Regions from separate parts of the Polaromonas sp. P1_E11 genome, predicted to be linked through region 1. Evidence: riboswitches for the same ligand, from Rfam matches in the RefSeq annotation. Region 1 holds a riboswitch; the other holds the start of a gene.
What was found. A riboswitch is a leader RNA that binds a small molecule or an ion and turns the genes downstream of it on or off. The one in region 1 is predicted to bind S-adenosylhomocysteine.

Region 1 (4,418 bases):
CCTTCCCCCTGCTGGCGATCCTGTTGTTCGCGTTCTTCGTGGCGGGCAGCGCCCCATCGCCGCTCTTTGTCGTGTTCCAACAGCAGTGGGGCTTTTCGCCCGCGCTGCTGACGGTGGCGTTTGCGATTTACGCGATTGCGCTGCTGGCCTCGCTGCTGGTGGCGGGCTCGCTGTCTGACCACATAGGCCGCCGGCCTGTGGTGTTTACCGCCTTGCTGCTGCAGGCGAGTGCGATGCTCACCTTTTTGCTGGCCGAAAGCATCAATGGCATCATTGCCGCGCGCATCGTGCAGGGCATTGCCACCGGCATGGTCAGCGGCGCACTGACGGCGGCGGTGGTGGAGGCCGCCCCGGCTGCGCAAAAGCGCCTGGGCGCGATGATCGGCAGCGTCTCGCCGCTGGCGGGGCTGGCCGTGGGCGCGCTGCTCACCGGCATTGCCGTCAAGTTTGCTTTGCACCCGGTGCCGCTGGTGTTTGGCGTGCTGGCAGCGATTTGCGTCGTGGGTGCGGTGGCCACACTCTTTCTGCCCGAAAGCGCCACGCCACGCCCCGGCGCGCTGGCTTCGCTGGTGCCGCGCATTTCAATCCCGGTGCAGGCGCGCGGCGAATTTGTGCGCGGTGTGCCGACGATGCTGGCGGTGTGGTCGCTCGCAGGGCTGTACCTGTCGCTGGTGCCTTCCATGCTGCAGCAAATCTTTGGCATCCATGACGGCATCGTCAATGGCCTGGCCATTGCCACCTTCTTCGGTCTGGGCGCCGCGTCGCCAACTTTGCTGAAAAAACTGTCGCCGGTGCGCATGAGCGCCGTCGGCATGAGCTTGCTGGCCGTGGGCGCCGGCCTGGTGGCTGTGTCGCTGGCCACGCGCTCTGTGGCGCTGTTTTTTGCCGGCACGGCGCTGGCCGGTTTTGGCGGCGGCTCGGCGTTTTCGGCGCAGGTGCAGACCCTCGCGCCACTGGCGCAGCCGCATCAGCGGGCGGAGCTGTTTGCCGCGCTGTATGCCACCAGCTATCTGGCCTTTAGCGTGCCGGCCATGTTGGCAGGCCGTTTGATTGCGCCGCTGGGCTTGCCGGCTACGGTAGAGGGCTACGCCGCGCTGGTGCTGGCCGTGGCGGCCCTCGGCGCCTGGTTGCGCTGGAGCTCAGTGCGCCGCCAATGTAGCTAACCCCTGCTGACGCTCACTTCGTGTAGCGTCCCCTCCCCTTCAGGGGACGGTGCCTGCGGCCGGGCAAAGCCCGATCCGCGGCACCCGCTGAGTTAACGCGGGGCAGGCACGGTTGTTAATCCAGCAGAGCGCGTGCAACCTCAGTAAAACCTGCACCGCGCTCACCCCGCGTCACATAGCGTGGCAAGTGCGCCAGCTGCGGCACAAAGCGCGCGATGTTGGCCACGCCCACGCTGTTGGCAAAGGTCTTGAACATTAATTGGTCGTTGGTCGAATCGCCCACATAGACCCATTGGTCCATCTCGGCGTCCAGGTCGCGCTGCCAGAGCTGGCGGACGATCCAGCGCGCGCCTTCGAGCTTGTTGTGGCTGCCATACCAGCCGTTGATGTGGATGCTGCTGACGGTGGCGTGCATGCCCTCGCTTTTCATCAGCGCCACCACTGCGGCGATTTGCGCATCGCTCAATTGCACAAACTCACTGTGATCGATGGCGATGTCGGTTTCGCGGCCCGGTGAGTCGGTCGCGCGGGTCACGCCCGGCAGCTCGCGCTCGATGCGCGCCAGCACGGCTTGCATGCGGCTGAAGTTGGCGCTGCGTGTGGCCGCGTCCTGCTGGTAGATCTTGGCCAGCGGCCGCGGCGGGGGGCTTTTGGCGTCCGGCAGGAGGGCCACGGCGCCGTTCTCGGCCACGATGGCATCCACAGGCCAGCGCGCCGCGAAAGGCTCACTCCAGCCAACCGGCCTACCGGTGATCGCCACGATCCTGAAACCAGCGGCTTTCAATTTACCCAAAGCTTCCAGCGCATCGGGCGTGATCTCGCCCTCGGTGGTCAGTGTGTCGTCGATGTCGGTAAAGAGGCCGGTGACGGCTTTTCGTTGCGCGGTGGGCCAGCGGGAGAGTTCTTGCATGGTGAAATTTTCGCATGCTGGGCAAGTCCGGACGGCTTGGGTACAATCAACACCTTCCTGAGGAGCGTTGCAAGCCACATCACGTGGACCAGGCTCAGGACTTCATTGCAACCACGCTCACCCGCATGTGCTCTCAAGCCGGGTGAATGACTGAATTCTCCCTTCCCCTGAAAGCCATGCCCGTGGCGATTTTGCCCAGTTGACGTTTGATATTTGGAGAACCGTATGAGCGCCGTCCTGAAACCTTCCACCGACTACATCATTGCCGATATTTCGCTTGCCGCCTGGGGCCGCAAGGAACTGAACATCGCGCAAACTGAAATGCCCGGCCTGATGGCCATCCGCGAAGAATTCGCGAAGGTGCAGCCGCTCAAGGGCGCGCGCATCACCGGTTCGCTGCACATGACGATCCAGACCGGCGTGCTGATCGAAACCCTGCAGGCCCTGGGCGCTGAAGTGCGCTGGGCTTCGTGCAACATCTTCTCGACGCAGGACCACGCCGCCGCCGCGATTGCCGCCGCCGGCACGCCGGTGTTCGCCATCAAGGGCGAAACCCTGGCCGACTACTGGGACTACACGCACAAGATCTTCGAATTCAGCGGTGCCAAGGGCACGCCTGAAGAAGGCCCCAACATGATCCTGGACGACGGCGGCGACGCGACGCTGCTGATGCACCTGGGCACCAAGGCCGAGAAAGATGCCAGCCTCATTTCCAAGCCCGGCAGCGAAGAAGAGATCTGCCTCTTCAACTCGATCAAGGCCAAGCTGGCGCAAGACCCGACCTGGTACAGCCGCCGCCTGAAAAACATCATCGGCGTGACCGAAGAAACCACCACCGGCGTGCTGCGTTTGAATGAAATGTCGGCCAAGGGCACGCTGGCTCTCCGTGCCATCAACGTGAACGATTCCGTCACCAAGAGCAAGTTCGACAACCTGTACGGCTGCCGCGAATCGCTGGTCGACGCCATCAAGCGCGCCACCGACGTGATGGTCGCCGGCAAGGTCGCACTCGTGGCCGGCTACGGCGACGTGGGCAAGGGCTCGGCCCAGGCCCTGCGCGCCCTGAGCGCCCAGGTGTGGGTGACCGAGATTGACCCCATCAACGCCTTGCAGGCCGCGATGGAAGGCTACAAGGTCGTGACCATGGAATACGCCGCCGACAAGGCCGACATTTTTGTGTCCGCCACCGGCAACAAGAACGTCATTACCTATGACCACATGGCGAAGATGAAAGACCAGGCCATCGTCTGCAACATCGGCCACTTCGACAACGAGATCGACGTTGCCTCGCTCGAAAAATGCACCTGGGAAGAGATCAAGCCGCAAGTCGATCACGTGATCTTCCCGGACGGCAAGCGCATCATCCTGCTGGCCAAGGGCCGCCTGGTCAACCTCGGCTGCGGCACCGGCCACCCGAGCTTCGTGATGTCTTCGAGCTTTGCCAACCAGACCATCGCGCAAATCGAACTGTTCACCAAGAAGGACGCGTACGAAGTGGGCAAGGTTTATGTGCTGCCCAAACACCTCGATGAAAAGGTCGCGCGCTTGCACCTGAAGAAGGTTGGCGCTGTGCTGACCGAGTTGAGCGACGAGCAGGCCGCGTACATCGGTGTCTCCAAGGCCGGCCCTTACAAGGCTAATACGTACCGCTACTGATTTTTCCTGGCTACTGCGCGACCCGATAGCGACGTTGCGGGTCCCGATCAGGCAATCCTCATGCACCTCAAGTGCATTCCGGTTGCCTGACGCCCGCGCCTTGCCCTCGGGCCGCTCGCTACGCCCTTAAGGCTTTTGCTGGAATACCGGAAGACATTACATGCGCGCTGACCTATTCCTCGTCGAACACGGCCATGCCGCCACCCGCTCGCAGGCCCAGCGCCTGATCGCTTCGGGGGTGCAGTGGCGTCCTGAAGCCGATGCGGCCTGGAAGAAGGTCGCCAAGAACGGCGACGAGATTCCGCCCGGCGCCGAACTGCAGCTGCTGGACACCACCGAAGCCAGGTACATCTCGCGCGGTGGGCTCAAGCTCGAAGGCGCGCTGAAAGCTACCGGCCTGAAGGTGGATGGTTTGCGCTGCCTTGACGTGGGGCAGTCCACCGGCGGCTTTACCGACTGCCTGCTGCAGCACGGCGCCGTGCAGGTGGTGGGTGTGGATGTGGGCCACGGCCAGCTGCATGCCAGCCTGCGCGATGACCCGCGTGTGGTGTGCGTCGAGGGCCTGAACGCCCGTTCCATGACCGCCGCCGACCTGGTGGCCGGCCATGCAGGCGACAGCGGCGACATGGATTTTCCGGATGACTTCGATGGCGATGAGGATGACGCTGACCTGGATGAAGCGGGCCCAG
Region 2 (4,418 bases), on a different contig from region 1:
ATCACATAGGTGCCATCGCCCATGCGGTTGCGCCGGTTGCCAGCCGCTCCTTGCAGCGCGGTGTCTTCTACAAAGAGGCCGCCTGAGGGCAGCGCTGCCCGCATCACTTCCGGGTGATGCCCATCGGGCGGCTGAAAAAAGCCGCTTCCCGACCCCGATGCACGTGTAATCAATAAGTATGCATATGAAATGCCGTGCCGGCGATGCTCCGAAAAGTCATATTTCGCGGCTATAGTCAGGCCCCTTTGCCGAACCCTGTTTTCATTCTCCGGCGCTGCGCCCTGCAGCGTTGATGGTTCGGCAAAACAACGCAACGCAACATAACCAAGGAAATCATGAAGGTGGGTTTATTCATCAAGGCCGCAGCGGCATTCACGTTGGCGATGACGGCTTTCGCAGGCCATGCGCAGCTGTCGCCGCAAAAACCGGTGACGATCGTCGTTCCCTATCCAGCCGGCGGCCCGCTGGACAACGCTGCGCGCATCCTCGCCGAGAAGCTGCGCCCCCTGCTCAAAACCGAAGTCACGGTTGACAACCGGCCGGGGTCCGGCGGAAACGTGGGTGCGGCCCTCGTCGCCAAGGCGCCTGCAGACGGTCATACGCTGGTGATGGGGGCGGTGGCCACCCATGCCATCAACCCGTGGCTCTACCCGAACATGCCCTATGACGCATTGAAGGACTTCACGCCTATCACGTTGGTGGCGCGGGTGCCGAACGTGCTGGTCATGAATGCCGAAACGGCCAGGCGGCTGAAAATCAAGGACACCAAGGACCTGATCGCGTATGCGCGCAAGAACCCCGGCCGGCTGAACTATGCCTCCGGCGGCAATGGAAGCGCCGGCCACCTCGCGGGCGAGCTGTTTAAAAGCCTGGCCAAGATCAGCGTAGTGCACCTGCCTTCCAGCGGCTCGGCCCAGGCGCAGGCTGGCCTGCTGTCCGGCCAGACAGACCTGATGTTCGACAATCTGGCCTCTGCCAGCGCCAACATCAAGTCGGGCAAGCTGGTCGCTTTTGGTGTGACCACCATCAACCGCTCCAGCAGCTTCACGGAAATTCCGACCATTAACGACGTGTTGCCCGGCTTTCACATCAGCACCTGGTTCGGCATCTTTGGCCCGGCTAACCTTCCCAAAGCCACGGCAGACCAGCTTCAGCGGGCATTCGCCGACGCACTCAACACGCCCGATACCGCGGAAAAGTTTGCACGCATGAGCGCGACCCCCAGCCCCATGAGCTCCGCCGACTTTGCCTACATGGTGATGAAAGAGCACGCCGACTATGGACGCCTGATCAAGGTCGCCAAAATCAAGCTCGACTAAATCGAAAGGGCGGAAATGGCGGAAAGGGCGGCCAGCCTGGCGCCTTCCCGCTTTTTTGCCAGACGGAAATCAGCCCGGCATCAGCCGGTCGATTTCCTGCTGCATGGCTTGCACCAGCTGGCTGTACATCTTGAGTTTCTCGCTGGTGTCGCGCAACCGTTCGGCGATGCGCAGCGAAACGGCAAACATCAGTTTGGCCGCAGTCACCGGTTGCTCTTCCCCCATTTTTTCAAGCGCTGCGCGCGACAGCACGGCGCAGCTCACGTCGCTGCTGGCAGTGCATGATGCCAGCCGCGCCTGGCCGTCGACCAGGCCCATCTCGCCGATCAGGCTGCCGGGGCCCAGCACCGTGATGGTGACCGGCGTGCGGCGGCTGACCACAATGCTTTCGACCGTGACTTCGCCCTCGAGCAGCAGCACCATATAACCGGTATCGCTCTTGTCGCCTTCGCGGATGAAGGTCGTTCCCTCGGAAATCCTGCGCGGCGTCATGTAGCTGACGACGGTGAAGGCCTCTTCGGGCGTGAGCTGCATCAGGGCGGTTGGTGCAATCAGCAGCCTGGCGGCGAGCTCGGCCGTGCTGGAGCCTTCAATGACCCGCATGCGGTCTTTGGGACGCATGGACTCGGGCGCATCGGGCGTTCCCTTCTGTTTTCTGCCGAACAGGTTTTCAAACATGGTGGCTCCGGCTATCCCCTGGACTTTTGTTGGTATCTCTTGCAATTGGCGCAAGGATATGGCGCGGGCGGCGTTCAGCCCTTAAAATGATGGTAACCCAAGGAGCGTTGCAGCGAACACAAGCGTTCGTCAGGCTTGGGTTACAGGCGGCGGCTTCCGGCGGCCCCTGCAGCAACGACGCTCACCTTTGCCTCAAGGTGAGTCCGTGTCTGAAACTGAATCTTTACCCAATGTTCCCCCCATGAAGCTGTCCGGCCTGGAGCCGGTCGCCATCGGTGCGGGCACGCTGTTTGTCAATATCGGTGAGCGCACCAACGTCACCGGCTCCAAGGCCTTCGCCCGCATGATCCTCAATGGTGAATACGAGCAGGCGCTGGCCGTGGCCCGCCAGCAGGTCGAAAACGGCGCGCAGATCATCGACATCAACATGGACGAAGCCATGCTGGACAGCCAGGCCGCCATGGTGCGTTTCCTGAACCTGATCGCCAGCGAGCCCGACATCGCCCGCGTGCCCATCATGATCGACAGCTCCAAGTGGAGCGTCATCGAAGCCGGCCTGCGCTGCATCCAGGGCAAGGGCATCGTCAACTCGATCTCAATGAAGGAAGGGCTGGAGCCCTTCAAGCAGCAGGCCAAGCTGCTCAAGCGCTACGGTGCGGCGGCGGTGGTGATGGCTTTTGATGAAAAGGGCCAGGCCGACACATACGAGCGCAAGGTCGAGATCTGCGAACGCGCCTATCGCGTGCTTGTCGATGAGCTGGACTTTCCGCCCGAAGACATCATCTTCGACCCGAACATTTTTGCGATCGCCACCGGCATCGAAGAGCACAACAACTACGCGGTCGATTTCATCAACGCCACGCGCTGGATCAAGCAGAACCTGCCGGGCGCCAAGGTTTCTGGCGGCGTGTCCAACGTGTCCTTCAGCTTTCGCGGCAACGACCCGGTGCGTGAAGCCATCCACACCGTGTTCCTGTACCACGCGATCCAGGCGGGCATGGACATGGGCATCGTCAATGCCGGCATGGTCGGTGTGTACGACGACCTGGATCCGGTGCTGCGCGAGCGCGTCGAAGACGTGGTGCTCAATCGCACACCGGCCTACAAGTCCGGCGAGCCCGAACTCACGCCCAGCGAACGCCTGATCGAAGTCGCCGAAACCGCGAAAAGCGGCGCCAGGGACGACAGCAAGAAGAATGAATGGCGTGCCCTGCCGGTGCGCCAGCGCCTGTCGCATGCGCTGGTCCACGGCATGAACGAGCACATCGTGACCGACACCGAAGAGGTCTACCAGGAGATCCTTGCGGAGGGCGGTCGGCCGCTGCACGTGATCGAAGGCCCGCTGATGGATGGCATGAACATCGTCGGCGACCTGTTCGGCCAGGGCAAGATGTTTTTGCCCCAGGTGGTGAAAAGCGCCCGTGTGATGAAGCAGGCTGTGGCGCACCTGCTGCCCTACATCGAAGCCGAAAAGCTGCTGCTCGAAGCCGCCGGCGGTGACGTCAAAACCAAAGGCAAGATCATCATCGCCACGGTCAAGGGCGACGTGCACGACATTGGCAAGAACATCGTGACGGTGGTCTTGCAGTGTAACAACTTTGAAGTCGTCAACATGGGCGTGATGGTGCCCTGCCATGAAATATTGGCGCGCGCCAAGGTTGAAGGCGCCGACATCGTCGGGCTGTCGGGCCTCATCACGCCCAGCCTGGAAGAAATGCAATATGTGGCGGCCGAGATGCAGAAGGACGATCACTTCCGCATCAAAAAAATCCCGCTGCTCATAGGCGGCGCCACCACCAGCCGCGTGCACACTGCAGTCAAGATTTCCCCGCACTACGAAGGCCCGGTGGTGTATGTGCCCGATGCGTCCCGAAGCGTGAGCGTGGCGCAAAGCCTGCTGTCCGACCAGGCCGCCAGATACATCGAAGAGCTGTATACCGACTACGACAAGGTGCGCACCCAGCACGCCAACAAAAAGCAGGTGCCGATGTGGCCGCTGGCCAAAGCACGCGCCAATGCCACGTCGATGGACTGGGCCAACTACACGCCGCCCGTGCCCAAGTTCATTGGCCGTCGCGTGTTCAAGAACTTCGACCTGTCGGAGCTGGCCCAGTACATCGACTGGGGACCTTTCTTCCAGACCTGGGATCTGGCCGGGGCCTTCCCGGCCATCCTGAAAGACGAAGTCGTGGGTACTGAGGCTGTGCGCGTGTATGCCGACGCGCAGCGCATGCTCAAGCGCCTGATCGAAGGCCGCTGGCTCACCGCCAACGGCGTGATGGCGCTATATCCCGCCAACAGCGTGGGTGACGACATCGAGATCTACACCGACGAGTCGCGCAGCGAAGTGGCCATGACCTGGTACGGCCTGCGCCAGCAAACCGAAAAAACCGCGATTGACGGCGTGATGCGCCCCAGCCG

Region 2: linked by a shared signal. The riboswitch ahead of metH (methionine synthase) and the one ahead of ahcY (adenosylhomocysteinase) in region 1 are both predicted to bind S-adenosylhomocysteine.

What each region holds. Positions count from the first base shown of each region.
Region 1 covers NZ_JBFUBA010000006.1:41,367-45,784, reverse strand. Annotated here, with positions in the region: gene AC1D11_RS18755 (MFS transporter) at 1-1,163, shown strand, start outside; gene AC1D11_RS18750 (HAD family hydrolase) at 1,279-2,073, opposite strand; S-adenosyl-L-homocysteine riboswitch at 2,127-2,199, shown strand; gene ahcY (adenosylhomocysteinase) at 2,299-3,729, shown strand; gene AC1D11_RS18740 (TlyA family RNA methyltransferase) at 3,890-4,418, shown strand, end outside.
Region 2 covers NZ_JBFUBA010000007.1:132,130-136,547, reverse strand. Annotated here, with positions in the region: gene AC1D11_RS20345 (homocysteine S-methyltransferase family protein) at 1-86, shown strand, start outside; gene AC1D11_RS20340 (Bug family tripartite tricarboxylate transporter substrate binding protein) at 336-1,319, shown strand; gene AC1D11_RS20335 (Crp/Fnr family transcriptional regulator) at 1,389-1,997, opposite strand; S-adenosyl-L-homocysteine riboswitch at 2,091-2,187, shown strand; gene metH (methionine synthase) at 2,203-4,418, shown strand, end outside.